Regions from separate parts of the Cronobacter malonaticus LMG 23826 genome, predicted to be linked through region 2. Evidence: predicted binding sites of a transcription regulator. Region 2 holds the regulator's gene; the other holds the start of a gene.
What was found. Region 2 encodes PurR, which represses purine synthesis genes. Its sites were predicted from a motif close to CANGCAAACGTTTGCNTG; they were not measured.
Positions count from the first base shown of each region.

Region 1: purH (bifunctional phosphoribosylaminoimidazolecarboxamide formyltransferase/IMP cyclohydrolase) is a predicted target of PurR. The motif match lies at 4,642-4,659, and genes of this name have one in related genera.

Region 1 covers NZ_CP013940.1:3,776,087-3,791,450, reverse strand. The annotation lists gene AFK66_RS17770 (YjaG family protein) at 1-391, shown strand, start outside; gene hupA (nucleoid-associated protein HU-alpha) at 578-850, shown strand; gene AFK66_RS17760 (DUF1481 domain-containing protein) at 862-1,554, shown strand; gene purD (phosphoribosylamine--glycine ligase) at 1,622-2,920, opposite strand; gene purH (bifunctional phosphoribosylaminoimidazolecarboxamide formyltransferase/IMP cyclohydrolase) at 2,934-4,523, opposite strand; rRNA gene AFK66_RS17745 (16S ribosomal RNA) at 5,102-6,643, shown strand; tRNA gene AFK66_RS17740 (tRNA-Glu) at 6,723-6,798, shown strand; rRNA gene AFK66_RS17735 (23S ribosomal RNA) at 7,000-9,901, shown strand; rRNA gene rrf (5S ribosomal RNA) at 9,994-10,109, shown strand; tRNA gene AFK66_RS17725 (tRNA-Thr) at 10,124-10,199, shown strand; rRNA gene rrf (5S ribosomal RNA) at 10,237-10,352, shown strand; gene AFK66_RS17715 (amino acid ABC transporter ATP-binding protein) at 10,669-11,427, opposite strand; gene AFK66_RS17710 (amino acid ABC transporter permease) at 11,436-12,533, opposite strand; gene AFK66_RS17705 (amino acid ABC transporter permease) at 12,537-13,718, opposite strand; gene AFK66_RS17700 (amino acid ABC transporter substrate-binding protein) at 13,788-14,813, opposite strand; gene AFK66_RS17695 (putative periplasmic lipoprotein) at 15,294-15,364, opposite strand, start outside.
Region 2 covers NZ_CP013940.1:2,208,133-2,223,496, reverse strand. The annotation lists gene AFK66_RS10530 (glycoside hydrolase family 1 protein) at 1-844, opposite strand, end outside; gene AFK66_RS10525 (PTS sugar transporter subunit IIC) at 898-2,217, opposite strand; gene cfa (cyclopropane fatty acyl phospholipid synthase) at 2,412-3,560, opposite strand; gene punC (purine nucleoside transporter PunC) at 3,848-5,023, opposite strand; gene punR (DNA-binding transcriptional activator PunR) at 5,135-6,046, shown strand; gene purR (HTH-type transcriptional repressor PurR) at 6,064-7,089, opposite strand; gene cydH (cytochrome bd-I oxidase subunit CydH) at 7,381-7,470, shown strand; gene AFK66_RS10500 (MFS transporter) at 7,735-8,901, shown strand; gene AFK66_RS10495 (C40 family peptidase) at 8,969-9,787, opposite strand; gene grxD (monothiol glutaredoxin 4) at 10,133-10,480, shown strand; gene rnt (ribonuclease T) at 10,551-11,222, opposite strand; gene gloA (lactoylglutathione lyase) at 11,318-11,725, opposite strand; gene nemA (alkene reductase) at 11,816-12,913, opposite strand; gene AFK66_RS10470 (TetR/AcrR family transcriptional regulator) at 12,988-13,569, opposite strand; gene eptA (phosphoethanolamine transferase EptA) at 13,634-15,262, opposite strand.

The DNA.
Region 1 (15,364 bases), 1.6 Mb from region 2:
TTTCGACAGCCAGCTCGAAAAGCTCGAAGAAGCGATTCCGGCGGCGGAAGATTATGACCTTTACGGTGTTTATCCGGCTATCGACGCCTGCGTCGCGCTGAGCGAGCTGGTGCATTCGCGCCTGAGCGGCGAGACGCTGGAGCACGCGATTGAAGTCAGCGAGACCTCCATCACCACCGTGGCGATGCTGGAGATGACCCAGGCGGGCCGTGAAATGACCGACGATGAGCTGAAAGCGAACCCGGCTGTAGAGCAGGAATGGGATATTCAGTGGGAAATTTTCCGCTTGCTGGCCGCCTGCGAAGAACGCGATATTGAGCTGATAAAAGGTCTGCGCGCAGACCTGCGTGAGGATGGAACCAGTAATATCGGTATAAATTTGCAGCAATGAGACAATAAAACGTGATTTACAGCCTGTTTTGTCTCACCTGAAGGCTTCCAATTAGCCCCCCGTCTGGTCTACATTTGGGAGGCGAAAAAAAGTGGCTATCGGTGCGTGTATGCAGGAGAGTGCTTTCAAGGCATTTCCGTCGCACTCGATGCTTAGCAAGCGATAAACACATTGTAAGGATAACTTATGAACAAGACTCAACTGATTGATGTAATTGCAGACAAGGCTGACCTGTCTAAAGCGCAAGCGAAAGCTGCTCTGGAATCCACTCTGGCTGCGATTACTGAGTCTCTGAAAGAAGGCGATGCTGTACAGCTGGTTGGTTTCGGTACCTTCAAAGTGAACCACCGCGCTGAGCGTACTGGCCGCAACCCGCAGACCGGTAAAGAAATCAAAATCGCTGCAGCTAACGTGCCGGCATTCGTTTCTGGCAAAGCACTGAAAGACGCTGTTAAGTAAACCGCGTGGCAGTGAAAGGTTTTAACGAAGGGGCGAGATCGCCCCTTTTGTTTGGCTGGCGTATGCTGGCGCTGACGGGCGTGCTGTTCCTCTCCGCCTGTCGTTCCACCCCGGAAATTCCCCCCTTTACCGCCAGCGGCTATCTGGCTGATGACGGCGTCGTGCGCCTGTGGCGTAAAGACAATAACGATGGCTCCGTTCACTTGTTGGCGGCGTTCAGCCCCTGGTCTGGCGATAAGACATCGACGAGCGATTATCGCTGGCAAAATGATGCACTTACGTCCGTGGATTATCAGCTTCAGGGTAAAGAGCCTGAACAGGTGAAAATACGCTTTGACGATCGCGGCGGGCTGAGCTTTATGCAGCGTGAAGTTAACGGGCAGAAACAGCAGCTCTCCAGCGATCAGGTCGCGCTGTGGCAATATCGTGCCACGCAGATGCGCAATACCAGCGACGCGCTGCGCGCAGGCCGCGTGGTGTTGCGCCAGGGGCGCTGGAACCCTGATGGCACGATAACGACCTGTGAAGGGCAGATGGTGCAGCCTGAGTTCGACAGAAGGGCGCAGGAGCGTCTCTCAGAGCGTCAGCGTCATGCGAAAGCGCGCGTTAGCGCCGCCTGGCTGGAGGCGCCGGAAGGCACACAGCTGTTGCTGGTGGCGAACGAAGATTTTTGCGCCTGGCAGCCGAAGCCTGACAGTTTCTGAATCCCATAAAAAAAGCGACGGCATTTACCGTCGCTCTTGCGTTTAAGGCGCTCCGGCGTGGGGGCGCTTACTTCGCCTGCTCGCGCGCGATAGCGCGATAGCCGATATCTTTACGGCAGAAGCAGTCATCCCAGTGGATATCTTCCGCTAAGCGGTAAGCGCGTGCCTGCGCCTGGGCGACGCTATCGCCCAGCGCGGTCAGGCACAGTACGCGCCCGCCGCTGGTCACGACGCGGTCATCGTCACGCAGCGTGGTGCCTGCGTGGAAGACTTTGCCATCACCGTTCGCGATCTCGGCAATCGGCAGACCGTGGATAACATCACCGGTGCGGTAATCGCCCGGATAGCCGCCCGCGGCCATAACGACGCCCAGCGACGGACGCGGATCCCACTGCGATTTCACCGTATCGAGTTTGCCATCGCAAGCCGCCAGGCAAAGCTCCACCAGATCGGACTGCAAACGCATCATGATCGGCTGCGTTTCCGGGTCGCCAAAGCGGCAGTTAAATTCGATAACTTTCGGGTTGCCCTGCTTGTCGATCATCAGACCTGCATAGAGGAAGCCAGTGTAGGTGTTGCCTTCCGCCGCCATGCCGCGCACGGTCGGCCATATGATGCGTTCCATCGTGCGCTGGAAAACGTCATCCGTTACGACCGGAGCAGGTGAGTAAGCGCCCATACCGCCGGTGTTGAGACCGGTGTCGCCATCGCCCACGCGTTTATGATCCTGGCTGGTGGCCATTGGCTCCACATGTTCGCCATCCACCATCACAATAAAGCTGGCCTCTTCGCCATCCAGAAACTCTTCAACAACAATGCGGTGGCCCGCGTCGCCAAATGCATTGCCCGCCAGCATGTCCAGTACCGCCGCTTCGGCTTCGGCAAGCGTCATCGCCACGATAACGCCTTTACCCGCCGCCAGGCCGTCGGCCTTGATAACTATCGGCGCGCCTTTTTCACGAATATAGGCAAGTGCGGGTTCGGTCTCGGTAAAGTTCTGATATTCCGCCGTCGGAATGCGATGGCGCGCCAGGAAATCTTTCGTGAAGGCTTTCGAGCCTTCGAGCTGCGCCGCGCCTTTGGTCGGCCCGAAGATTTTCAGGCCCGCGGCGCGAAACGCGTCCACCACGCCGATAACCAGCGGCGCTTCCGGCCCGACAATCGTCAGATCAATATTTTCCGCCTGCGCGAAGCTTAGCAGCGCCGGAATATCGGTCGGACTTATCGCGACGTTCTGCAGCGCAGGCTCGAGCGCCGTACCGGCGTTGCCGGGGGCGACAAAAACGGTTTCAACGAGTGGCGACTGGACGGCTTTCCAGGCCAGCGCATGCTCGCGCCCGCCGTTGCCAATAACTAATACTTTCATCGTAGCTCCGTAATTAATGGCGGAAATGGCGCATGTCGGTGAAGATCATGGCGATGCCGTGTTCGTCGGCGGCGGCAATGACTTCCTCATCGCGAATCGAGCCGCCTGGCTGGATAACACAGGTAATGCCCACGGCCGCGGCGGCGTCGATGCCGTCGCGGAACGGGAAGAATGCGTCAGAGGCCATCGCCGAGCCTTTGACTTCCAGGCCTTCATCGCCAGCTTTGATACCCGCGATTTTAGCGGAATAGACGCGGCTCATCTGGCCTGCGCCAATACCGATGGTCATGTTGTCGCGCGCGTAAACAATGGCGTTGGATTTCACGAACTTCGCCACTTTCCAGCAGAAGAGCGCGTCGCGCAGCTCCTGTTCGGTCGGCTGGCGTTTTGTCACCACACGCAGATCGGCTTCGGTCACCATGCCCAGATCGCGGTCCTGAACCAGCAGGCCGCCGTTGACGCGTTTGAAATCAAGGCCCGGTACGCGAGACTGCCATTCGCCGCACACCAGTACGCGCACGTTTTGCTTCGCGGCGGTGATTTTCAGGGCGTCGTCGCTGGCGGACGGCGCGATGATGACTTCAACGAACTGGCGGGAAACGATCGCCTGTGCGGTTTCAGCATCCAGCTCGCGGTTAAAGGCGATAATGCCGCCAAAGGCGGAGGTCGGGTCGGTTTTGTAAGCGCGGTCATAGGCGTCGAGAATCGAGTTGCTGACAGCAACGCCGCACGGGTTGGCATGCTTCACAATGACGCAGGCCGGTTCACTGAATTCCTTTACGCACTCCAGCGCGGCGTCGGTATCGGCGATGTTGTTATAAGAGAGCGCTTTACCCTGAACCTGCTTTGCGGTCGCGACGGACGCTTCTTTTATTTCTTCTTCTATATAGAAGGCTGCCTGCTGATGGCTGTTCTCGCCGTAACGCATATCCTGCTTCTTAATAAAGTTCAGGTTAAGGGTGCGCGGGAAGCGGCCAGCAGGCGCGCTGGTTTCGCCATGATAGGCTGGCACCAGGCTGCCGAAGTAGTTGGCGATCATGCTGTCATACGCGGCGGTGTGCTCGAAAGCTTTGATCGCCAGATCGAAACGCGTATCAAACGTCAGCGAGCCGTTGTTCGCATCCAGCTCTTCAATAATGGTGGTGTAGTCGCTGCTCTTCACCACAATGGCGACATCTTTATGGTTCTTGGCGGCGGAGCGAACCATCGTCGGGCCGCCGATATCGATATTCTCAACCGCGTCTTCCAGCGTGCAGCCTTCGCGCGCGACCGTCTGTGCGAACGGGTAGAGGTTCACCACGACCATATCAATCGGGGAGATAGCATGCTGCGCCATAATCTCGTCATCCTGGCCGCGGCGACCCAGAATGCCGCCGTGGACTTTCGGGTGCAGGGTTTTGACGCGGCCGTCCATCATCTCCGGAAAGCCCGTGTAGTCGGAGACTTCCGTTACCGGCAGGCCAGCTTCCGCCAGCAGACGAGCCGTACCACCCGTGGAGAGGAGTTCAACCCCGCGCGTTGAGAGGGCGCGGGCGAAGTCGACGATACCGGCTTTGTCAGAAACGCTGAGCAGAGCGCGGCGTACAGGACGAGGTTGTTGCATGTATAAATCCCCTGGATTTGATCATTACAGAAGAGCGTTAGCTAAATTCCAGCCATTTTTGACTGAAATGTAGCTCACGCTCCTGAAAAAGCGTGTGTCGGTAACAGGGCCGCATTGTAGCGAAAACGTTTGCGTGGCGCTCGCAAAATTTCGGCGTGCAGGCTGTCTGTGGATAAGTCTGTGTGCAAATGCGTATAAACCGGGGTTTTGCTGGGGAATGCAGCAGTCAGTCATTTTTCTGCGATTTAGGTGTTGCGGGCCGGAGAGAACTCCCTATAATGCGCCTCCATCGACACGGCGCTGATGAGAAACATCACACAGCGACGGTAAGTCGGAAAGAGAAAAATCCTGAAATTAAGGGTTGACTCTGAAAGAGGAAAGCGTAATATACGCCACCTCGCGACAGCAGGCTTAAGGCCGCGTCGCACCGCTCTTTAACAATTTATCAGACAATCTGTGTGGGCACTCGGGGCACTGATATCTTAACGTCTACGGACGATAAACGAATATCAAGTCTCAAGTGAACAACAGTTAATTCATTACGAACTAACAGTTTAATTCTTTGAGCATCAGACTTTTAATTGAAGAGTTTGATCATGGCTCAGATTGAACGCTGGCGGCAGGCCTAACACATGCAAGTCGAACGGTAACAGGGAGCAGCTTGCTGCTTCGCTGACGAGTGGCGGACGGGTGAGTAATGTCTGGGAAACTGCCTGATGGAGGGGGATAACTACTGGAAACGGTAGCTAATACCGCATAACGTCTTCGGACCAAAGTGGGGGACCTTCGGGCCTCATGCCATCAGATGTGCCCAGATGGGATTAGCTAGTAGGTGGGGTAACGGCTCACCTAGGCGACGATCCCTAGCTGGTCTGAGAGGATGACCAGCCACACTGGAACTGAGACACGGTCCAGACTCCTACGGGAGGCAGCAGTGGGGAATATTGCACAATGGGCGCAAGCCTGATGCAGCCATGCCGCGTGTATGAAGAAGGCCTTCGGGTTGTAAAGTACTTTCAGCGGGGAGGAAGGCGTTGTGGTTAATAACCACAGCGATTGACGTTACCCGCAGAAGAAGCACCGGCTAACTCCGTGCCAGCAGCCGCGGTAATACGGAGGGTGCAAGCGTTAATCGGAATTACTGGGCGTAAAGCGCACGCAGGCGGTTGATTAAGTCAGATGTGAAATCCCCGGGCTCAACCTGGGAACTGCATTTGAAACTGGTCAGCTTGAGTCTCGTAGAGGGGGGTAGAATTCCAGGTGTAGCGGTGAAATGCGTAGAGATCTGGAGGAATACCGGTGGCGAAGGCGGCCCCCTGGACGAAGACTGACGCTCAGGTGCGAAAGCGTGGGGAGCAAACAGGATTAGATACCCTGGTAGTCCACGCCGTAAACGATGTCGACTTGGAGGTTGTGCCCTTGAGGCGTGGCTTCCGGAGCTAACGCGTTAAGTCGACCGCCTGGGGAGTACGGCCGCAAGGTTAAAACTCAAATGAATTGACGGGGGCCCGCACAAGCGGTGGAGCATGTGGTTTAATTCGATGCAACGCGAAGAACCTTACCTGGTCTTGACATCCAGAGAATCCTGCAGAGATGCGGGAGTGCCTTCGGGAACTCTGAGACAGGTGCTGCATGGCTGTCGTCAGCTCGTGTTGTGAAATGTTGGGTTAAGTCCCGCAACGAGCGCAACCCTTATCCTTTGTTGCCAGCGGTTCGGCCGGGAACTCAAAGGAGACTGCCGGTGATAAACCGGAGGAAGGTGGGGATGACGTCAAGTCATCATGGCCCTTACGACCAGGGCTACACACGTGCTACAATGGCGCATACAAAGAGAAGCGACCTCGCGAGAGCAAGCGGACCTCATAAAGTGCGTCGTAGTCCGGATTGGAGTCTGCAACTCGACTCCATGAAGTCGGAATCGCTAGTAATCGTGGATCAGAATGCCACGGTGAATACGTTCCCGGGCCTTGTACACACCGCCCGTCACACCATGGGAGTGGGTTGCAAAAGAAGTAGGTAGCTTAACCTTCGGGAGGGCGCTTACCACTTTGTGATTCATGACTGGGGTGAAGTCGTAACAAGGTAACCGTAGGGGAACCTGCGGTTGGATCACCTCCTTACCTGAAAGATACAACCTCGTAGTGCTCACACAGATTGTCTGATAGAAAGTAAAGAAGCAGGGTTGTCTGCGAAAGCGAAGTCCCTTTCGTCTAGAGGCCCAGGACACCGCCCTTTCACGGCGGTAACAGGGGTTCGAATCCCCTAAGGGACGCCACCTGCTGGTAATGAGTGAAAGGCGTTACCGATTGATATCTCAAAACTGACTGTAAAGTCACGTTTGAGATATTTGCTCTTTAACAATCCGGAACAAGCTGAAAATTGAAACAGACATGCTGCTGTATTCCTCCGTAATAAGGAATGCGCGGTGTGTCAGAGTCTCTCAAACTCGCAGCACGAAGACTTCTTCGGGTTGTGAGGTTAAGCGAACAAGCGTACACGGTGGATGCCCTGGCAGTCAGAGGCGATGAAGGACGTGCTAATCTGCGAAAAGCGCCGGTAAGGTGATATGAACCGTTATAACCGGCGATGTCCGAATGGGGAAACCCGGTGCACTTCGGTGCATCATCGTTAGCTGAATACATAGGCTAACGAAGCGAACCGGGGGAACTGAAACATCTAAGTACCCCGAGGAAAAGAAATCAACCGAGATTCCCCCAGTAGCGGCGAGCGAACGGGGAACAGCCCAGAGCCTGAATCAGCTTGTGTGTCAGTGGAACGGTCTGGAAAGGCCGGCGATACAGGGTGACAGCCCCGTACACGAAGGCACACAGGCTGTGAGCTCGATGAGTAGGGCGGGACACGTGATATCCTGTCTGAAGATGGGGGGACCATCCTCCAAGGCTAAATACTCCTGACTGACCGATAGTGAACCAGTACCGTGAGGGAAAGGCGAAAAGAACCCCGGCGAGGGGAGTGAAACAGAACCTGAAACCGTGTACGTACAAGCAGTGGGAGCCTTCGTAAGAGGGTGACTGCGTACCTTTTGTATAATGGGTCAGCGACTTATATTCTGTAGCAAGGTTAACCGTATAGGGGAGCCGAAGGGAAACCGAGTCTTAACCGGGCGTTAAGTTGCAGGGTATAGACCCGAAACCCGGTGATCTAGCCATGGGCAGGTTGAAGGTTGGGTAACACTAACTGGAGGACCGAACCGACTAATGTTGAAAAATTAGCGGATGACCTGTGGCTGGGGGTGAAAGGCCAATCAAACCGGGAGATAGCTGGTTCTCCCCGAAAGCTATTTAGGTAGCGCCTCGTGAACTCATCTCCGGGGGTAGAGCACTGTTTCGGCTAGGGGGCCATCCCGGCTTACCAACCCGATGCAAACTGCGAATACCGGAGAATGTTATCACGGGAGACACACGGCGGGTGCTAACGTCCGTCGTGAAGAGGGAAACAACCCAGACCGCCAGCTAAGGTCCCAAAGTCATGGTTAAGTGGGAAACGATGTGGGAAGGCCCAGACAGCCAGGATGTTGGCTTAGAAGCAGCCATCATTTAAAGAAAGCGTAATAGCTCACTGGTCGAGTCGGCCTGCGCGGAAGATGTAACGGGGCTAAACCATGCACCGAAGCTGCGGCAGCGACACTATGTGTTGTTGGGTAGGGGAGCGTTCTGTAAGCCTGCGAAGGTGTGCTGTAAGGCATGCTGGAGGTATCAGAAGTGCGAATGCTGACATAAGTAACGATAAAGCGGGTGAAAAGCCCGCTCGCCGGAAGACCAAGGGTTCCTGTCCAACGTTAATCGGGGCAGGGTGAGTCGACCCCTAAGGCGAGGCCGAAAGGCGTAGTCGATGGGAAACAGGTTAATATTCCTGTACTTGGTGTTACTGCGAAGGGGGGACGGAGAAGGCTATGTCAGCCGGGCGACGGTCGTCCCGGTTTAAGCGTGTAGGCTGACTTTCCAGGCAAATCCGGAAGGTTAAGGCTGAGGCGTGATGACGAGGCACCACGGTGCTGAAGTGACAAATGCCCTGCTTCCAGGAAAAGCCTCTAAGCATCAGGTAACATCAAATCGTACCCCAAACCGACACAGGTGGTCAGGTAGAGAATACCAAGGCGCTTGAGAGAACTCGGGTGAAGGAACTAGGCAAAATGGTGCCGTAACTTCGGGAGAAGGCACGCTGACATGTAGGTGAAGCCCCTGCGGGTGGAGCTGAAGTCAGTCGAAGATACCAGCTGGCTGCAACTGTTTATTAAAAACACAGCACTGTGCAAACACGAAAGTGGACGTATACGGTGTGACGCCTGCCCGGTGCCGGAAGGTTAATTGATGGGGTTATCGCAAGAGAAGCTCCTGATCGAAGCCCCGGTAAACGGCGGCCGTAACTATAACGGTCCTAAGGTAGCGAAATTCCTTGTCGGGTAAGTTCCGACCTGCACGAATGGCGTAATGATGGCCAGGCTGTCTCCACCCGAGACTCAGTGAAATTGAACTCGCTGTGAAGATGCAGTGTACCCGCGGCAAGACGGAAAGACCCCGTGAACCTTTACTACAGCTTGACACTGAACATTGAGCCTTGATGTGTAGGATAGGTGGGAGGCTTTGAAGCGTGGACGCCAGTCTGCGTGGAGCCAACCTTGAAATACCACCCTTTAATGTTTGATGTTCTAACCTGGCGCCGTGATCCGGCGTGGGGACAGTGTCTGGTGGGTAGTTTGACTGGGGCGGTCTCCTCCCAAAGTGTAACGGAGGAGCACGAAGGTCAGCTAATCCTGGTCGGACATCAGGAGGTTAGTGCAATGGCATAAGCTGGCTTGACTGCGAGAGTGACGGCTCGAGCAGGTGCGAAAGCAGGTCATAGTGATCCGGTGGTTCTGTATGGAAGGGCCATCGCTCAACGGATAAAAGGTACTCCGGGGATAACAGGCTGATACCGCCCAAGAGTTCATATCGACGGCGGTGTTTGGCACCTCGATGTCGGCTCATCACATCCTGGGGCTGAAGTAGGTCCCAAGGGTATGGCTGTTCGCCATTTAAAGTGGTACGCGAGCTGGGTTTAGAACGTCGTGAGACAGTTCGGTCCCTATCTGCCGTGGGCGCTGGAGAATTGAGGGGGGCTGCTCCCAGTACGAGAGGACCGGAGTGGACGCATCACTGGTGTTCGGGTTGTCATGCCAATGGCACTGCCCGGTAGCTAAATGCGGAAGAGATAAGTGCTGAAAGCATCTAAGCACGAAACTTGCCCCGAGATGAGTTCTCCCTGAGACTGTAAGTCTCCTGAAGGAACGTTGAAGACGACGACGTTGATAGGCCGGGTGTGTAAGCGCAGCGATGCGTTGAGCTAACCGGTACTAATGAACCGTGAGGCTTAACCTTACAACGCCAAAGAAGTCTGGCGTGTTGAGAGAGATATTCAGCTTGTGACGGATAAACGTTCATGGCGGAAGCGGTGAACGAGACAGAATTTGCCTGGCGGCTGTAGCGCGGTGGTCCCACCTGACCCCATGCCGAACTCAGAAGTGAAACGCCGTAGCGCCGATGGTAGTGTGGGGCCTCCCCATGCGAGAGTAGGGAACTGCCAGGCATCAAATTAAGTGTGCTGATATGGCTCAGTTGGTAGAGCGCACCCTTGGTAAGGGTGAGGTCCCCAGTTCGACTCTGGGTATCAGCACCAGTTTTTCGGGTAATGTTCGGCATTTAAAAAGAATTTGTCTGGCGGCTGTAGCGCGGTGGTCCCACCTGACCCCATGCCGAACTCAGAAGTGAAACGCCGTAGCGCCGATGGTAGTGTGGGGCCTCCCCATGCGAGAGTAGGGAACTGCCAGACATCAAATAAAACAAAAGGCCCAGTCGAAAGACTGGGCCTTTTGTTTTGTCTGTTATGGGTGCGCAGCAACGAACCGGAGAGTGGGCCGGGCGACCGTCCTCCAATACCAGCGGCAGTTAAAGCCTTTAGCCGTACAGCTAATACCAGCCAGTCTCCTTTAATTCTTCCTGCCCCTGCATTTCTGGATCTGAATAAGGCTCTATTTGTTTCATGTCTGCATAGTCATGCCGATAAACAGCGTGTCTCTGCCTCATTTTCGAGAATAAAGAGTAAAAGAAAAGATGCGCCCCACCAGAACGGCGGGGCGAAAGGACTATCAGTGAATAACCTGAGAGAGAAATGCGCGGGTACGTTCTGACTGCGGATTCGAGAAAAACGCCTGTGGCGGCGCTTCTTCTACTATTTCGCCGCGATCCATAAAGATCACCCGGTCAGCCACCGTACGCGCAAACCCCATTTCATGCGTCACGCATAGCATCGTCATACCTGACTTAGCAAGACCAATCATCGTGTCGAGCACCTCTTTGACCATCTCCGGATCGAGCGCTGAGGTTGGTTCATCAAACAGCATAATTTTCGGTTTCATACAGAGTGAGCGGGCAATCGCCACGCGTTGCTGCTGTCCGCCGGAGATTTGCCCCGGGAATTTATGCGCATGTTCGGCGATACGCACCCTTTCCAGATAATGCATCGCCAGCGCTTCCGCTTCTTTTTTAGGGAGTTTACGCACCCAAATCGGTGCCAGCGTACAGTTCTGCAATACGGTCAGGTGTGGGAACAGATTAAAATGCTGAAACACCATCCCCACTTCGGTGCGTACCTTTTCGATGTTGCGCAGATCGTCGTTCAGCTCAATGCCGTCCACGACAATGCGCCCCTGCTGATGTTCTTCCAGATGATTGATACAGCGGATCGTGGTTGATTTGCCGGAGCCGGATGGCCCGCATAGTACGATGCGCTCCCCCTGTTTCACCTTCAGATTAATATCTTTAAGCACATGAAACTGACCGTACCACTTATTCACGTTCTCAAGCGTAATCATCGCGTCGGCAGGCTGCAGTGTAATTTGACTCATGGTTATCCTCAGTGCGGCGTACGCCCGGTGTGAAAGCGCTTTTCCAGATGCTGACTGTAGCGCGACATGCTAAAGCAGAAGATCCAGTAGATCAGCGCGGCGAAAACATAGCCCTCCGTCGACATCCCGAGCCAGGCGGGATCGACAGTGGCTTGTTGTACACTGCTGAACAGATCGAAAAGCCCGATAATAATGACCAGGCTCGTATCTTTAAAAAGGGCGATAATGGTATTGACCAGGCCCGGTATCACAAGCTTCAGCGCCTGCGGCAGGATCACCAGCCCCTGCGTTTTCCAGTAGCCCAGCGCCAGCGATTCCGCTGCTTCGTACTGGCCTTTGGGCAGCGCCTGCAAGCCGCCGCGCACCACTTCCGCCACATAGGCGGACTGGAACAGAATTACCCCGACCAGCGCGCGGATAAGCTTGTCGATGCTGGTTCCTTCCGCCATAAACAGCGGCAGCATCACGGATGACATAAATAGCACCGTAATAAGCGGTACGCCGCGCCAGAACTCAATAAAAATCACTGAGAGCACCCGCACCACTGGCATTCGGGAGCGACGCCCCAGCGCCAGCAGGATCCCCAGCGGCAGCGCGCCGGCTATTCCCACCGAGGCGATAATCAGCGTCAGCGTAAGTCCGCCCCACTGGCGGGTTTCGACGCGCTCCAGCCCCAGAAAACCGCCATACAGCAGCCACCACACCACAACGGGATATGCAATGGCCCAGCACGCGATATAGCGACCGCGCTGCGGCAGGGATTTCCAGAACATCGGCACAATCGAGACCAGACCGATAATCAGCGCCAGATTAATTCGCCAGCGTTCGTCATGTGGATAAAGTCCATACATAAACTGGCCAAAGCGAGCGTGAATAAATACCCAGCAGGCGCCTTCTTTGGTGCAGTCGGCGCGGGTGCTGCCTACCCAGTTAGCCTGCAAAAACGCCCAGTTCAGCAGCGGCGGGATAAGCTCCCATATCATCCAGAGACAAAACAGCGTCAGCAGGCTATTACTCCAGCTGGAGAACAGGTTTTTGCGCATCCAGACCAGCGCGCCGCGGTTAACCGGACGCGCAGGTGCAGGCGATATCGCATTTGTCGTCATGGTTTAGCGCTCCACCAGGGCTATACGCCGGTTATAAAGGTTCATCAGGAGTGAAATCGACAGACTGATAATGAGGTAGACCGACATCGTGATAGCGATCGTTTCAATCGCCTGTCCGGTCTGGTTCAGCACCGTACCGGCAAACAGCGACACCATATCGGGGTAACCGATAGCGGCTGCCAGCGACGAGTTTTTCACAATATTCAGATACTGGCTGGTTAACGGCGGAATAATGACGCGCATCGCCTGCGGAATAATGACCTGGCGCAGCGTGACCGGGTTCGGCAGGCCTAACGAGCGGGCCGCTTCATGCTGGCCGTGCGGTACGGACAAAATCCCGGCGCGGATAATTTCAGCGATAAAGGCAGAGGTATAAACCGAAAGCGCCAGCGTCAGCGCCGCCAGCTCCGGGATGAGCGCCAGCCCGCCATTGAAGTTAAACCCGCGCAGCACAGGCACATCCCAGTGTAACGCCGGGCCGAATATCAGATGCGCCAGCAACGGCAGCACGACGATCAGCAGTAAAAGCGAAGGCCAGGTACGCCGCAGCTGACCGGTTTTCATCTGATGCTTCTTATTAAAGCGATACAACCCGGCGGACAACGCGACCGCGATGACCAGCGCTGCCACAAAAGCCAGCGCGCCTTCTCCCGCCTCGGGCGAGGGCAGGTAAAGCCCGCGATTGCTTAAAAACGCCAGATCGAACGCGCTGACTGCCTGCCGGGGGCCTGGCAGGTTGCGCAGCACCGCGAAGTACCAGAAGAAGATCTGTAACAGCGGCGGAATATTGCGGAAGGTCTCGATATAAATCGTCGAGAGTTTACGCAGCAGCCAGTTATCAGAGAGCCGCGCAAGGCCGATAAAAAAGCCGAGAAACGAGGCGAAAACGATACAGAGTGCGGAAACCAGCAGCGTATTCATCAGACCGACCAGGAAAACACGGCCATACGTATCGCCTTCCTGGTAATCAATCAGATGCTGGACGATGCCAAACCCGGCGCTGCGATCGAGAAACGCGAATCCTGAGGTAATGCCCCGATTATTCAGGTTAGTAATGGTGTTATGAATCAAATACGCGGCGATGCCAAGCACGACAGCAATCGCCACAATCTGGTACAGCCATGCGCGAACCGCAGGGCTGGAAAGGGACAGGGGGCCTTTCACGCCAGGGCGTCGATGGAACATAGGTAAACCTCAGGCAACCTTAACTCTGGGCTGGGCGCCGCGACAGCGACGCCCGTAACGGCATACTGCTTAACGTACCGGCGGCGCGTACTGAATGCCGCCTTTATTCCAGAGATTGTTCTGGCCACGCTTAATCTTCAGTGGGCTTTCCTGGCCGACGTTACGCTCGAAGATCTCGCCATAGTTACCGACCTGCTTGATGATGTTATACGCCCATTTATTATCAAGCTTCAGATCCTTGCCGTAGTCGCCTTCTTTGCCTAACAGGTGCGCCATATCCGGCGTGGAAGGGTTAGCCGCTTTAGCATCGACGTTTTTAGAGTCGATGCCCATCTCTTCGGCGTTCAGCATGGCGAACAGCGTCCAGCGTACAATGGAGAACCATTCATCATCGCCACGGCGAACCACCGGGCCGAGCGGCTCTTTGGAGATAACTTCCGGCAGAACAATCCATTCGGCCGGGTTGCTGAGCTTAATGCGCAGCGCGTAAAGCTGAGACTGGTCAGACGCCAGCGTATCGCAGCGCCCGGATTCCAGCGCCTTGGCCGATTCATCGGAGCGATCGAAAGTCACCGGCGTATATTTCATATTGTTGGCTTTAAAATAATCCGCCACGTTCAGCTCGGTGTCGGTGCCAGCCTGAATACAGACGGTCGCGCCATCCAGCTCTTTTGCGCTTTTAAGGCCCGCTTTGTTGTGGGTCAGAAAGCCGATGCCGTCGTAATAGGTAACGCCGGTAAACGACATGCCCATGCCCGCATCGCGGGATGACGTCCAGGTCGTGTTACGGGAGAGGACATCCACTTCGCCGGATTGCAACGCGGTGAAACGCTCTTTCGCAGTCAGCGGGGTATATTTCACTTTTGAGGCGTCGCCAAAGACAGCAGCAGCCACGCCGCGGCAGACGTCAACGTCGATACCGGTAAACTTGCCGCCGGCATCCGCATAGGAAAAGCCCGGCAAACCGTCACTAATGCCGCACTGTACAAAACCTTTCTTTTTCACACTGTCCAGCGTGGCGCCGGCATGGGCCTGGTTAGCAACGGCGAACAGCGCGCCTGCGGCGGCCAGAGTGGCGATCATCATCTTCTTCATAATGCATCCTGTGTGGCGAGAATTATCGTTATAGATATAAGGCGACCGGGAGGCGCCAGTTTGCTGTCTGTGGCATAAGCCATAGGGGGTAAAGCAAAGGGAATGCCAGGTTTACATCAGGCATAAAAAGCCGCGCGCTGATGTATTAAGCGAAGTGTAGACAGAAAAGAAAAAAATAAGCGCACTGAAAAAGTGCAAAAAGACAATGCACGCCACATTTTGGAGCAAAATAAAGCGCGTTTTATTCAGACGGCATAAAGATGATTTCCTGCGTTAATATTGCAGCCACAATCAGTGGGGAAACCTGTGAGATAACTCACGCGAGGAATTAAAATAACGAGGCGTTGAGGATAAAAAAGACGTCCGTTTTATGACGTCTTTTTTATTATGCGCCAAAGCAATGCCAAAATTTTACCTTATGACAAAACTCTGCACCGTTTTAAAGCAATAAGACCAGCGGAGATCGCCCCGTCAGCTTTTTTATTTACTCAGCGCGATGATGCCCATCGTCATCCCGGCGAGCGCGGCGGCACCACCTGCGATAGCGCCTG
Region 2 (15,364 bases):
CTTTATCGCCAGGCTGGCACGCTGGCAGTTGATCGTACTGCGCCAGCAGTGCGACTAAATCTTCCGGGTAGCTGCCGCGCAGCGCCGGGTCAAGGAAGCTGCGGTTAAACATCAGATCGGCGATATGCGCCGCTTTCACGTCCGCCGGGTTTTGCGAGCGCGGGTAAGAAGGGGTGAGGTTCAGGATAATACCGATTTCGCCGCCGTCGTTGCGCTCGTGATAGGTCTTCACCGCGCGGGCGTGGGCCAGCATTGTATGGTAGGCGACCGTTGCCGCGCGGCGGAAATCAACGACGTTCGGATAGTGGAAGTCATACAGGTAACCGCCTTCCACCGGCACAATCGGCTCGTTGAAGGTAAACCAGTGCGTCACTCTGTCGCCAAACAGTTCAAAACAGGTGCGGGCGTAAGCTTCAAACGCGTCGATGACTTTGCGGTTCTCGAAGCCGCCCTGTTCCTGCAGCGCTAACGGCATATCGAAATGGAACAGGTTAATAAACGGCGTAATGCCCTGGTGCAGAAGTTCATCAATCACCTGGTTGTAGAAGGCGACCGCCTCCTGATTCACCGCGCCGGTGCCATCCGGGATCAGGCGCGCCCAGGAAATAGAGGTGCGGAAGGTGTTGTGATTAAGCGCTTTCAGCAGCGCGATATCTTCTTTCCAGTGCTGATAAAACGTGGAGGTCTGCGCCGGGCCAACGCCGTGGTGAAAACGCTCCGGCTGCAGGCGGAACCAGTGGTCCCAGGTGGTGGGCGTTTTGCCGTGGCTCAGGCTTTCACCTTCGGTTTGCGGCGCCGAGCTGGCGCTGCCCCACCAGAATCCTTCAGGAAATGAGTAGTGCATATCCATCCTCATAACGTAGTCAGACGCCTGCCGACAGGGCAGGCGCGGTAAAATCAGACATTGCTCGTGACAGTGTCACTTTCGGTGCTTTCCTGTGCCTCTTCCTGCTTTTGCAGCGTGCGCTCATAGGCCTTCACAAACGGGTAGTACATCAGCGCCGACATCACCATACAGATAAGACACATGATGACCGGGCTGAAGGCCCAGTTCGCAGCCCACGAGGCACCGATGGGCGCAGGCGTGGTCCACGGCGTTAGCGAGACCACCTGCGCCAGCCAGCCCAGTTTGGTCGCGGTCCAGGCAAGAACGGCATTCACCATCGGCACCAGGATAAACGGCAGGAAAAAGACCGGGTTCATGATGACCGGCGCGCCAAACAGAATCGGTTCGTTGATGTTAAACATGCTCGGCACGACGCCCATTTTACCGATGGTACGCAGATGCACCGCGCGGCTGCGCAGCAGCAGGAACGCCAGCGGAAGCGTGGAGCCGACGCCGCCAATCAGCAGGTAGTGATCCCAGAACCCTTGCAGATAGATATGCGGCAGCGCCTGGCCGGCCGCCAGCGCGGCCTGGTTGGCGGAGAGGTTCGCCATCCAGAACGGGTTCATGATGCCGGTGACAATCAACGCGCCATGAATGCCCGCAAACCACAGGATCTGGCAGATTAAAACGGAGATGAGAATCGCCGGCAGAGAGTCAGACGCGGCCACCAGCGGCGAGAGCAAATGCATAATCGCTTCCGGCAGGATCATGCCGGTAGTGGATTCAATCAGCAGGTTGAGCGGGTGAAGCGTAAAGACAATCACCACCACCGGGATCAAAATTTCAAAGGAGCGCGCGACGCCGGTCGGCACCTCTTTCGGCAGGCGGATAGTAATGTTGTGGCGCTTCAGGAAAGCGTACATTTCGCTCGCATAAATCGCGGTAATAAGCGCGGTAAAGATGCCCTGGCCTGAGAAATACTGCGTCGAGATCTGCCCATCTTTATAGGGTGCTGCCACCAGCAGAAACGCCATAAACGCCAGCAGGCCGGTCATGATAGGGTCAAGCTTGTAGTGTTTGCCAAGGCTCGCGCCGATGCCGACCGAGATAAAAAACGTCATCACGCCCATGCTGAGGTTAAACGGCAGCATCAGTTGCTCGCGATATTTCAGCGAGATATCAAGCCACGCGCGGCAAAAGCCGATTTGCGTATCCGGCGAGAAGGGCGGAAAGATAAACACCAGCAGAAACGAACCGATAATCATAAACGGCAGGGCGGCGAGGAAACCGTCCCTGATAGCCACCACATGACGCTGCGAACCCATCGCGCCCGCCAGCGGCGTGATTTTGTTTTCAATAACATGGACCATACTCTGGTACAGACTCATGACACGTTTCCTTTATCAGGCAGGGGGAATGGCGCTCAGTTTGAAACATAATGGAAACCGGTTTCCATGAGTCTGTCGCCTGATTGTCGCCGGGATCACTTTTATTAAAGGAAACGTCGCGAAAGCGTGAGAAGTGTCACAAAGCGGGGAAGTGCGAGTGGCAAAAAGCCCCCGGCGTGCGCCGGGGTGAACGCTTAACGGGCGACGCGAAGGCCGTTTTCCACGCCGCGGCTAAAGAGTACCTGCCACAGCTGGATATCCCGCGCGCGGAAGGCGCCCGCGCAGGCGTTGAGATAATAGGTAAACATACGTTTAAACCGCTCGGAGTAGTTATCCGCAATCTCCGGCCAGGCGGCCAGGAAACGCGCATACCAGGCCATCAACGTTTTATCGTAGTCCGCCCCAAAGTTATGCCAGTCTTCCATCACGAAATGCGGTTCGCTGGCGGCGGCTATCTGGCGCGCCGACGGCAGGCAGCCGTTCGGGAAAATGTACTTGTCGATCCACGGATCGACATTGTTATCGGTTTTACGCGAGCCGATGGTATGCAGCAGGAAAAGCCCGTCAGGCTTGAGATTGCGGTCAGCAACATCAAAATAGGTGGCGTAGTTTTTCGGCCCGACATGTTCAAACATGCCCACCGAGACGATGCGATCAAACTGCGAATCGAGATCGCGGTAATCCTGCAACAGAATAGTGACATCCAGCCCCTGGCAGCGCTCCTGCGCCATTTTCTGCTGCTCGGCAGAAATGGTCACGCCGGTGACCGACACGCCATAATGCTGCGCGGCAAACGACGCCAGTCCGCCCCATCCGCAACCAATATCAAGCAGCGTCATGCCAGGCTTAAGCTGAAGCTTTTCGCAGATAAGTTTTAACTTCGCCTGCTGGGCGTCCTCAAGGTTATCCGCCTCTTTCCAGTAGCCGCAGGAGTACTGCATGTACGGGTCGAGCATGCGGCTGAACAGATCGTTGCCGAGATCGTAATGCTCTTTGCCGACAATCCAGGCGCGTTTTTTGGTTTGCAGATTAAACAGGCGAGCGCCCAGAATGCGCAGCGTATCTTTGAGGTGGTGGGGCAACTGGTCTTCCAGGCCCGCGCGCAGCACTTTGGTGAAAAAGAGATCGAGCCGCTCGCACTCCCACCAGCCGTCCATATAGCTTTCGCCAAGACCGAGAGAACCTTCCTGTAACACCCGTTTAAAAAAGTCAGGATTCTTCACCTGAATGTCGGAAGGGGCAGCGCCGTTAACAGCGATCCCGGCCCGGCTGAGTAGTTCACTTGCGATGCGATACCAGTGGTTGTCCGGTATGCTGACTTCTTCTATACACGATGAACTCATAGCTTCTCCATCACTGATGTGATCAGAACCTTCAAACAGCGTAGTCGCAATTTTCGGTATGTGAGAAATATCACGGAAAGGTCCGCGAGCCTGATATCGACGTAGAACAGAGGAAGGGAGATGACCCTTGCCAGAAATGTCATTCCAGATAAAAACGGGAGCCAGCGGCTCCCGTTACTACATAATATTTATGCTAATTATTGTAGAGCCGCGAATCAGTATAGGCCTCGCTTTACGATGATTCAACTGTTGACCGTTAGCAAGCTAATCACAAAAATTTCATATTATCACGCGGCTGATGACTGCGTGACTTGCTGAGGCCCGCGTAGCCAAAAGCCAAGACCCGCCAGCAGTACGGTCGCCAGCATAACGCTGGTGGTCGACAGCAGCGGGGTCGCGACCAGCCACGACACCACCAGGCTTGCCACAAAACAAAGCCCCAGCTGGAGCGTGTTTTGCAGCGCGGCGGCGCGTCCGGTGGCCTGCGGGAACGGCAGCAGCGCGGCGGCGACCACGATAGGGTAAATCGCCCCGTTCGCCATCGCCATCAGACAGAAGGGAATAAGCAGCGTGGTGAGCGTAACAGCATCACTCAAACCCACAAGCCAGGTGGCGAGCACGCTCAGCGCGAAGCCTGCCAGCAGCCACGGCAGCAGGGCTTCGCCATTCCATTTTTGCAGCGCGCTGCGACAGCCATAGCCGCCAATGAGGAACGCGATGGTTTGCGGGACATAGCTTAAGCCGATCACCGCCGGGCTATAGCCCATCTCATGCAGGATAAACGGCGAACCGGTGAGCCAGGCGAAAAAGCTCGCGGAGCAGGCGGCGTAAATCAGCACATTGCCGCTGTAGACGCGCGAGCGCAGCAGCATCATAAAGCTCAGCGGCTCGCCGCTTTTGTTACCCTGCGGCGCGCCGGAAGGCAGACGCAGCGCCGGAATAATCAGCAGTACCGTGATGGCAAACAGCACAACGAAAATCGCCTGCCAGGAAAAGTGATTCAGGATCCAACTGCCGAGCAGCGGTGCCAGCGCAGGCGAAAGCCCCACCAGCGGCATGATGGTCGCGAAGATACGACGCGCCTGCTGCGCCGGGTAGCGGTCAGTTACCAGCGCCTGCCAGCTTACCGCAGCGGAACAAACGCCCACGGCCTGAATAAAGCGCAGGGCCAGCAGCGCGCCCGCGCTCTCTACCCAGACGGTGCCAAGGCAGCCAAGTGCGAAAATTCCCAGCCCCGCCAGCAAAACCGGACGACGGCCAAAACGGTCAGAGAGCGGGCCCCAGACGAGTTGCGCCAGGGCGAATCCGGCCAGGAACAGGCTCAGCGAGGCGCTGATAGCCGAAGGCACTGTGTGCAGATCCGCCTCGATAGCGGCGAATGCGGGCAGGTACATGTCGGTCGCCAGAAAACCGAGCACGCTCAGCCCGGCCAGCCAGCAAAGAAATCCTTTATCAGGTCGCATCACATTAACTCACTTCTTATTACGCGAAAGAGCCAGGAGTGTACGGAGTGCAATCCCGCTTGTGAAACGCTAATATTTGCCGGTTCCATTCAAAAAATTTGCAGGCAAAAAATGTGGTCTGAATATTCCCTCGAAGTGGTGGACGCCGTGGCGCGCACCGGCAGTTTCACCGCGGCAGCGGCAGAACTGCACCGCGTGCCTTCTGCCGTCAGCTATACGGTGCGCCAGCTTGAGGAGTGGCTTGCGGTGTCGCTCTTCGAGCGCCGCCATCGTGATGTGGTTCTGACACCCGCCGGGGCCTGGTTTTTGCGCGAGGGGCGTTCTGTCATCAAAAAAATGATGATCACCAGACAGCAGTGCCAGCAGATTGCCAACGGCTGGCGCGGGCAGCTCTCCATCGCGGTGGACAATATCGTGCGCCCGGAACGCGTCCGGCGGCTGGTGCTCGATTTCTACCGGCACTTCTCTGATGTGGAGTTGCAGGTGTCGCAGGAGGTGTTTAACGGCGTCTGGGACGCGCTGGCGGACGGGCGCGTGGAACTTGCCATCGGGGCCACACAGGCGATTCCGGTTGGCGGGCGCTTCGCGTTTCGCGATATGGGCATGCTGAGCTGGCGCTGCGTGGTGGCGCACCATCATCCGCTGGCGCAGCACGCGGGCGCGCTCAGCGACGACAGGCTACGCGATTACCCCTCACTGGTGCTGGAAGATACGTCGCGATCGCTGCCCAAGCGTATCACCTGGCTGCTGGATAACCAGCGGCGCGTGGTGGTGCCGGACTGGTACTGCGCCGCCGATGCGCTGAGCGAAGGGTTGTGTATCGGCATGGTGCCGACGCACTTTGCGAAGCCGTGGCTCGACAGCGGAGAGTGGCGCGCGCTAACGCTCGAAAACCCGTTTCCGGATGCCGCCTGCTGCCTGACGTGGCGGCAAAGCGACGCCTCGCCCGCGCTGCGCTGGCTGCTCGATTATCTGGGGGACAGTGAAACGCTGAACAAGGAGTGGCTGCGGGAGCCGCAGTAATACGGCTCCCGGAAGGATTAACGGCGATAGTCGCGGAACGGGCCATCCGCCACCGAGCGGCGTTCGATCAGGCGCGGGTGCACTTCAATGGTCTGCGACTCTTCGCGTTTGTTCACGATGCGGTCGAGCAGCATATTGAACGCGGTCTGGCCGAGCGTCTCTTTGGGCTGATGGATAGTCGTCAGCGCCGGGCTAAAGAAACGCGCGTTGCGTACGTTGTCGTAGCCGATGATGGAAATATCCTGCGGCACGCGCAGGCCCATCTCATCGGCGGCGCAGATAGCGCCCATCGCCATAATATCGCCGCCGCAGAAGATAGCGGTGGGACGCTGCGGCTGCGAGAGGATCTGCTGCATCGCGCGGTAACCAGATTCCGGCTCGAAATCGCCCTGCACGATCCAGTTTTCCGGTACTTTGATAGCCGCTTCTTCCAGCGCTTTCATAAAGCCGGAGAAGCGCCCGACGCCGGTGTTGCGCTCAAGCTGCCCCGGGATCACACCGATATCGCGATGGCCGCGTTCGATAAGATAACGCCCGGCGAGATAACCACCCTGGAACGCGTTATCAATAACCGAGTCGGTGAAATCGGCTTTCGCTTCGCCCCAGTCCATCACCACCATCGGGATATGACGATACTCTTCAAGCGTGGCGAGCAGTGGCTGCGGGTATTCCGAACACATCACCAGCAGGCCGTCGACGCGCTTTTGCGCCATCATCGACAGATACGCGCGCTGCTTTTCCAGATTGTTATGCGCGTTGCCCAAAATTAGCGTATAGCCTTTGGCGAAGCAGCTGTTCTCAACCGCTTCGATGATTTCGGCGAAATAGGGCGCTTCGCTACTGGTCGCCAGCAGCCCGATAGATTTGGTGTGGTTCACCTTCAGGCTGCGCGCCACGGCGCTTGGCGAATAGTGTAATTCTTTAATAGCCGCCCAAACCGCGTTGCGCGTCTCTTCCGCCACAAAACGGGTTTTGTTAATTACATGTGAGACTGTTGTTGTGGAAACGTTGGCTCGCTTCGCGACGTCTTTAATTGTTGCCATTAATAATCACTCCAGACCCCTGGCTGAGCCGTGTAAAATCACGGGTTAATCGTTTGCCTGTATACACCCCTGACTGCCGCGAGGAGAGTGCGGCATGCCGGGAAACGCGACATTTATCGTGAGGAGGGGTCGATGGCCGGTACCGAATAAAGTAGCGACGAATTTTGGCTTATCTTTATCGAAAGGGGAAGAGGGAAAACGCATATCTGGTTAAATGTCGCAGGATTTTTCGGATTGTTTATGCAAAAATGCCCACTACCTGATTTTTATGGGGTCTTTAAGGAGAATACCATGAGTACCGATCTGAAATTTTCGCTGGTCACCACCATTGTTGTGCTGGGTCTTATTGTGGCGGGCGCTTTTACCGCCATCCTGCATTAAGCGTCAGGCGGGAGCGCGTATCGGTTCTCCCGCTTTCTTATACTTCTCTTGCGCTTAAGCGCTGCCCGCTCGCCGTTTCCTTTCTTTTTCTCGTTATTCCCTTATCATTCGCTAATAACAACTTTTGCGTGTTCTTTAACACCCACGCAATAATATTTTGCTGTTTTTGTCACTTATCTTTTCTGACTGAAACTGCCATCCTTTTCTGCATCCTGCTGTAACGTCGGGTATTCCGGCGCTGTTGTACAATTTCTGGAGCGATGAATGAAAGTCAATTTCCCGTTACTGGCACTGGCTATTGGTGCTTTTGGCATTGGCACGACCGAGTTTTCTCCGATGGGCTTATTGCCGGTAATAGCGAATGGCGTCAACGTCTCGATTCCGGCCGCCGGTATGCTGATAAGCGCCTACGCGGTCGGCGTGATGGTGGGCGCGCCGCTGATGACGCTTTTGCTGTCGCACCGAGCACGGCGTAGCGCGCTGATTTTTCTGATGGCGATTTTTACGCTCGGCAACGTGCTCTCGGCACTGGCGCCGGATTACATGACGCTGATGGCCTCGCGTATTCTCACCAGTCTTAACCACGGGGCGTTCTTCGGCCTCGGCTCGGTGGTGGCGGCAAGCGTCGTGCCGAAGCATAAACAGGCGAGCGCCGTCGCGACGATGTTTATGGGCCTGACCATCGCCAATATCGGTGGCGTGCCGGCGGCAACCTGGCTTGGTGAAACCATCGGCTGGCGAATGTCGTTTCTGGCGACGGCCGGACTTGGCCTTGTGGCGATGGCGAGCCTTTGGTTCTCACTGCCGAAAGGCGGCAGCGGCGAGCGCCCGGATGTGAAAAGCGAACTCGCGGTGCTGATGCGCCCGCAGGTGGTGAGCGCGCTGCTGACAACCGTGCTCGGCGCGGGCGCGATGTTTACGCTCTATACCTATATCGCGCCGGTGTTGCACCACATCACTGACGCCAGCGCGGCGTTCGTCACCGCCATGCTGGTGCTGATTGGCGTCGGGTTTTCCATCGGCAACTATCTGGGCGGCCGCCTGGCGGACCGCTCGGTGAGTGGTACGCTGAAAGGCTTCCTGATGCTGCTTATCGTCATTATGGCGGCTATTCCGTGGCTTGCAAAAACGGAAATCGGCGCGGCGGTGAGTATGGTGGTATGGGGAGCGGCAACCTTCGCGGTGGTGCCGCCGCTGCAGATGCGCGTGATGCGTGTCGCCAGCGAAGCGCCGGGTCTCTCGTCATCGGTGAATATCGGGGCGTTTAACCTCGGTAACGCACTTGGTGCTGCGGCGGGTGGCGCTGTCATCCATGCGGGCTTCGGTTATAGCGTGGTGCCGGTGATGGGCGCGCTGATTGCCGCACTCGGCCTGTTGCTGGTGCTGATCTCCAGCCGTCGCGAGGCGCAAATGGCGTGCAGCGCTGAATAACGTAAGCGCCGTAAAAAAGAAAACGGAGAAGGGCGACCTTCTCCGTTTTGTTATGAGGATAAGCGGATTAGCGAATGGTGCGCGGCGTCATTACCCGGCGCGCGCCGACATAGTGACGTTGCCAGTAATCTTCACTCAAAGACGTTATCTGGATTTCCTGACCGCTGCGCGGTGACTGAATAAATTTGCCGTTGCCGACATAGACGCCCACGTGATCGGCAGTGCCACGGCCCTGAGTGCGGAAGAACACCAGATCGCCGCTTTCCAGCTCGCCACGGTTAACCGGCGCGGCGTCGCGCAGGTGATACATTTCGTTGGCGGTGCGCGGAATGCGGAACTTCACCAGATCTTTATAGGCGTACCAGACGAGGCCGCTGCAATCAAAACCGGTGCGCGGCGACGTGCCGCCCCAGTGGTACGGCTTGCCTATCTGGTTCATCAGCTTGTTCATGGCGGTGGTCTGGGCTTTCTTCACGCGCGCTTTGTGGGCATCGGCAATTGTGAGTGGCCCGTTGACGCATTTGGTTTTGCGGTTTTTACGCGTTTTGGTACAGGTCTGCGCGCTCAGGCGGCTGCTGGCCTGTTTTGGTGAAGTGGTGGAAGCGCGGCGGGAAGCGGTTTTACTAACGGAAGAGGTGGTTTTACTGGTGCGTTTTGCGGTGGTGCTTCGCTTCTCGCTGGCGGTTTTCGCCGTTTTGGTTTTCGTTGCGTTGTTACTTTTCTTGGCGGTTTTTGTGCTGGTTTTCTTTTTCACCGTGCTGGCGTGCGCTTTTTGCACCTTCGAGGCGCGCGTCTGCTCCGACGCCTGCGCGAACGGTGCAAAAGCCAGTGATGAAGTCATTAATAAAGCACAGAGCGTGAGAGCAATTTTTGTTTTGCGCGCCACTGAGCATTCCCCTGCATAAAGCCGGCAATCATGCCAACGGATGAATTTTAAGAGCTTGCTGATTCTAATCTAAAAAAATGTCCAAAGTTAAGCAGCAAATCGTCTTGTGAGCGTAGTTTCGTTAACCGGCGCACTCTTTTTCGCCAGTTGCCGCTGCGCCGACGCGCATTTTAGCGCGCCTTCTCAGAGGAGAATATCGGCAGCTTACAGAAAAGTGTTATTATTTGCTTCTCTTTCACCACGGCACGGCACCGGGCTTAAGCGCAAGATTATGCATTTTCGGGACGCTCCGGAGCCGCTACAATGTAAAGCTAACGCCGTAATGACGCTTGAGGAAGTAAGACAATGAGCACTACGCTTGAAAAAATTCAACGCCAGATCGCTGAAAACCCGATTCTGCTGTACATGAAAGGCTCCCCGAAACTGCCGAGCTGCGGCTTCTCCGCACAGGCGGTACAGGCGCTGTCCGCCTGCGGCGAGCGTTTTGCGTATGTCGATATCCTGCAAAACCCGGATATCCGCGCGGAACTGCCGAAATACGCTAACTGGCCGACCTTCCCGCAGCTGTGGGTGGATGGCGAGCTGGTCGGCGGTTGCGACATCGTTATCGAAATGTATCAACGCGGCGAACTGCAGCAGCTGATCAAAGAGACGGCGGCGAAATATAATTCGGCCACGCCGGACGCAGAGTAATCCCGTCGCGCGTTATCGCGCAGACAAAAAAGCGGCCCTGAGAGGCCGCTTTTTTTTGCGCTGCGTTAGCTTATTCGCCGTCCTGCGGCGTCGCATCTTCTGCGGGGAGCGGCGGCAACGGCCAGCCGCCCAGACGCTTCCAGCGGTTGACGATTTCGCAAAACAGCAGGGCGGTTTGCTCGGTGTCATAGAGCGCCGAATGCGCCTGGGTGCTGTCAAACGGCATACCCGCCGCGATACAGGCTTTCGCAAGCACCGTCTGGCCGAGCGCCAGCCCGCTTAACGCCGCAGTGTCGAACGTCACAAACGGGTGGAACGGATTACGCTTGAGCGACGCGCGCTCGGCTGCCGCCATCATAAAGCTGTGATCGAACGTGGCGTTGTGCGCCACCATAATCGCGCGGTTGCAGTTACTCTCTTTCATCCCCTTGCGCACCATCTTAAAAATGGCGTGCAGCGCGTCATATTCGCTGACGGCACCGCGCAGCGGGTTGTGCGGATCGATACCGTTAAAGGCCAGCGCTTCCGGCTGGAGAATCGCGCCTTCAAAAGGCTCAACGTGAAAATGCAGCGTTTCATCGGGGGTGAGCCAGCCGTCAGCATCCATTTTCAGCGTCACGGCGGCGATTTCCAGCAGCGCGTCGGTTTTGGCGTTAAAACCGGCGGTTTCCACATCGATGACAACAGGGTAAAAGCCACGAAAACGGTCGGACAGACCGGTCAGTTGAGCGTTATCGGACATCAGCGTCTCTTAAGTTTGGGGAATTAAAGCAGCGCGCATTATGGCAAATTTCACGGCGGGATGCAGCAAGGCGGGCAGAACGCCCGCCGGAGGGATCAGTTGCCGAGGCCGCGACCCGCGTCTTTCTCTTCGATAAGTTCGATTTTGTAACCATCCGGATCTTCAACAAACGCGATAACCGTGGTGCCGCCTTTTACCGGGCCCGCTTCACGGGTGACGTTGCCGCCGTTGTTGCGGATGCGCTCGCAGGCTTCTGCGGCGTTATCGACGCTGATGGCGATGTGGCCGTAAGCCGTGCCGAGTTCATAGCTCTCAACGCCCCAGTTGTAAGTCAGCTCGATCACCGCTTCTTCGCTCTCCGGACCGTAACCAACAAACGCCAGGGAATATTTGTATTCCGGGTTTTCACTGGTGCGCAGCAGTTTCATGCCGAGAACGTTGGTGTAGAAGTCGATGGAGCGTTGCAGGTCGCCAACGCGCAGCATGGTATGAAGTAAGCGCATAAGATCCTCTTAAATAAACGGCTTGTGATAACACTTTGGGTGAAACAGGATTTTAGTATAGCGGCGGAAGGCCGCCGCTATCAATTTGGATCACAGGGTAGGGTAATCGATGTAGCCTTCCGCGCCGCCGCCGTAGAAGGATTCCGGGCGCTGCGGGTTAAGATCGGCTTTTTTACGCAGACGCTCAACGAGATCCGGGTTGGCGATATAGTCGCGGCCAAACGCCACCGCGTCGATAAGCCCTTTCTGGATCAGCGCTTCGGCTTTCTCACGGGTGTAGGCACCAGCGCCAATGATCGCGCCATCAAAACGCTCACGCACTTTCTGGCGGAATTCGTCCGTGTAAGGCACGCCGCCCGCCCAGTCCGGCTCGGACATATGCAGGTACGCGATGCCGCGTTTGTTCAGCTCTTCAATCAGGTAGAGCGCGTCGGCTTCTTCGTTCGGGCCGTTGTCGACGTTCTGGAAGGAGCCAATCGGCGACACGCGAATGCCGATGCGGTCGGCGCTCCACTCTTTACAGACGGCATCGACCACTTCCAGCACCAGACGCGCGCGGTTTTCCACGCTGCCGCCATACTGATCGGTGCGGTGGTTAGAGGAAGGCGAGAGGAACTGGTGCAGCAGATAACCGTGGGCGGAGTGCAACTCTGCCATATCGAAACCCGCGTCGCGCGCATTGCCGACTGCCTTGCGGAAATCATCCACAATGCCCGGAATTTCGTGCGTTTCCAGCGCGCGCGGCGTCGTAGTGTCTACACGAATTGCCTTGCCGTTTTCATCACGCAGCGACGTACGGGTGCCGGAGTTAATGGCAGAAGGTGCGACCGGCGCTTCGCCGCCCGGTTGAATGCTGCTGTGCGAGATACGGCCAGTGTGCCACAGCTGAACGGCGATGCGGCCATCGGCCTCATGTACGGCAGCGGTAATTTTCTTCCACGCGGCGATCTGTTCATCGCTGTGCAGGCCCGGCGCGCCCGCGTAGCCTTTAGCCTGCGCGGAAATCTGGGTGGCTTCGCTGATGATAAGCCCGGCGCTGGCGCGCTGGCGGTAATACTCCACCATCATCGCCGTCGGAATGTCGCCCGGCTCAATGCTGCGCAGGCGGGTCAGCGGGGCCATGAATACGCGGTTAGGGGCGGTAACAGCACCCACTTTCAGCGGGGTAAACAGCTTTTCGTCTTGCATAGTCACTCCTGAGTAGACCGGTCGTCTTGTAATGAGCGAAATAAAAAAGCGCTGCCTTGCGGCAGGCGCTCTCTTCAAAGGATTTCTTTAACGTGCGCCAGCGCGTTTTCGAGCGGCGCGCCGCTGCGCGACACTTTGGCCTGCAGGCTTGCGCCAAGCCAGAGCACGTACAACACCTGCGCCCGCTGCTGCGCGTTGCCGGTAAAGGTTAACGCCTGCGCTTCACGGCCGCGCTCAAGCGCCTCTGCCAGCAGGGCGATGACCTGCGCCGCGCCTTTATCAAGCGCACCGCGCATATCTTCCGACAGATCGCACACTTCAGCCGAGAGCTTCACGGTCAGGCAGCCCATCATCTTGCCCGTCTGGCAGTAATGATGAAGCGTCTGTTCAAACCAGGCGATCAGCTGCTCGCGCGCGGGCCCTGCCGGGTCGAAGTGCTGCTCAAGGCATGCCTGATACCGGGCGTAATGGCGCTCCAGCATCGCCACGCCAAACGCCTCTTTAGAGCGGAAGTAGTGGTAGAAGGAGCCTTTCGGTACGCCCGCGGTTTTTAACAGCTCGCTTAATCCCATGCCGGTAAAACCGCGTTGCAGGCAGAGCTGCTCGCCAGTGGCAAGGAGATGTTCGCGCGTGTCGTGTTCAGGTGTTCGGTTCATACAATCCAATCTAATAGACCGGTCGGTCTAATGCAAGTCGCCTTAATGAAAACCGCCAGAAACGTTAACTTTTCCGGCAGGCGCTAAGCATATCCTCCTGCGGCTGATAAAGCGAAGTCTGGATATTCATGATGCCAAGCACCGTCGAGAAAAGGTTATCCTGAGAGACCTGATCCGTCGCCGCGCGTTTGCCGAGACAGGCTGTATCGACGCCGTACTGACGCGCGTAATCACCGGAGAGCCAGAACAGCATCGGGATATGCGTCTGTTGCTCTGGTGCCAGCATATAGGGCGCGCCGTGCAGATATATGCCATTTTCACCAAGCGATTCGCCGTGGTCGGAGAGATAGACCAGCGCCGTGTTCATCGTATCCTGACGCTTACGCAGCGCGTCAATAGTGCGGCTCAGCACATCGTCGGTATAGAGAATGGTGTTGTCATAGGTGTTAATGAGCGCCTGGCGGTCGCAATTCTGGATTTCGTTGGTATCGCAGGTTGGCGTGAAGCGGCGGAAATTATCCGGGTAGCGGCGGTAATAGGCCGGGCCGTGGCTGCCCATCAGATGCAGTACAATCACTGAGTCCTGTTTCACGCCGTCCAGCACGTTATCGAAACGCCACAGCAGCGCGTCATCGAGGCAGGAGCCTTCTTTACACAGAGCGTTAAGCTTCCATTCAGTCATGTCTGTATGTGGAATTCGGTTGCAGGCACCTTTACAGCCGCCGTCGTTATCACGCCACAGCACATTGACGCCCGCATGCGCCAGCACGTCCATCAGCCCCTCCTGATGATGCGCAAGCTCTGCGTCGTAATGCGCGCGCGGCATCCCGGAGAACATGCAGGGGACGGATACCGCCGTTTCCGTCCCGCAGGAGGTGGCGTGCGGATAGAACACCACGCCCTGTTTTTTAAGCTGCGGATTGGTCTCGCGCTCATAACCGCCGAGCGAATAGTTCTGTTCGCGTGAGGCTTCGCCAATCACCACCACCAGCACGGTTTTCTTCGCCTGCTGGCGGATAACAGGGCCTTTTTTGGCGTCTTCGCCGATGCGCACCAGCGTCTGATCGCCTGCAAAATACCGTGAATGGGTATATTTTACGATGCCGCTGATGTAGTTGGGCGGCGTCACCATTTTGGCGATGTTTTTATTGTTGCGAAACAGCGAGGCGTAGTCTTTATAAAAGAGCGAGGCCACCAGAATGATAATCAGCAGGCTCGCGAGAATGCTGACCAGACGGCGCAGCGCAGTCCACAGCAGACTGCCTGAAATCACTTCAATACGGCTAAACAGTAATGCAGGCACCACACCCGCGATAAGCAACCAGCCGATCAACTGGGGCGTAATCAGCGCTCCGGCCTCCTGGGTGTTGGTTTCAAAGATATTGACCATCATGTTCTGGTCAATCACCGCACCATAGGTGTACATAAAGTAGCTACTGGCCGCCGAGCCGAGCAGTAATATCACCAGAACGGGTTTTCGCAGCCACGGCAAATTGACGATGCTGAAAATCACCAGCCAGGCGCAGAACAGCACCAGCGGTACGCTCGCGGCAAACAGGATATCGTGAAAATGATGCGGAGCGATAATCGTCCAGCAACGGGCGATAAACAGTGCATTTATCAGGGTGAAAAGCAGGGCGCTAAAAAGGTTAAAACGTAAATCGCTCCAGCGCCATTTTTTAATCTTTGCCATCAGTAAGCTCCATTAATGATGACATCAGTGTAAGACGTAAAGATTAGTTAAACCTTAATCCCTTTTTAAGATTGGGAGCCGGAGAGTAAACGGCAGGTCAAC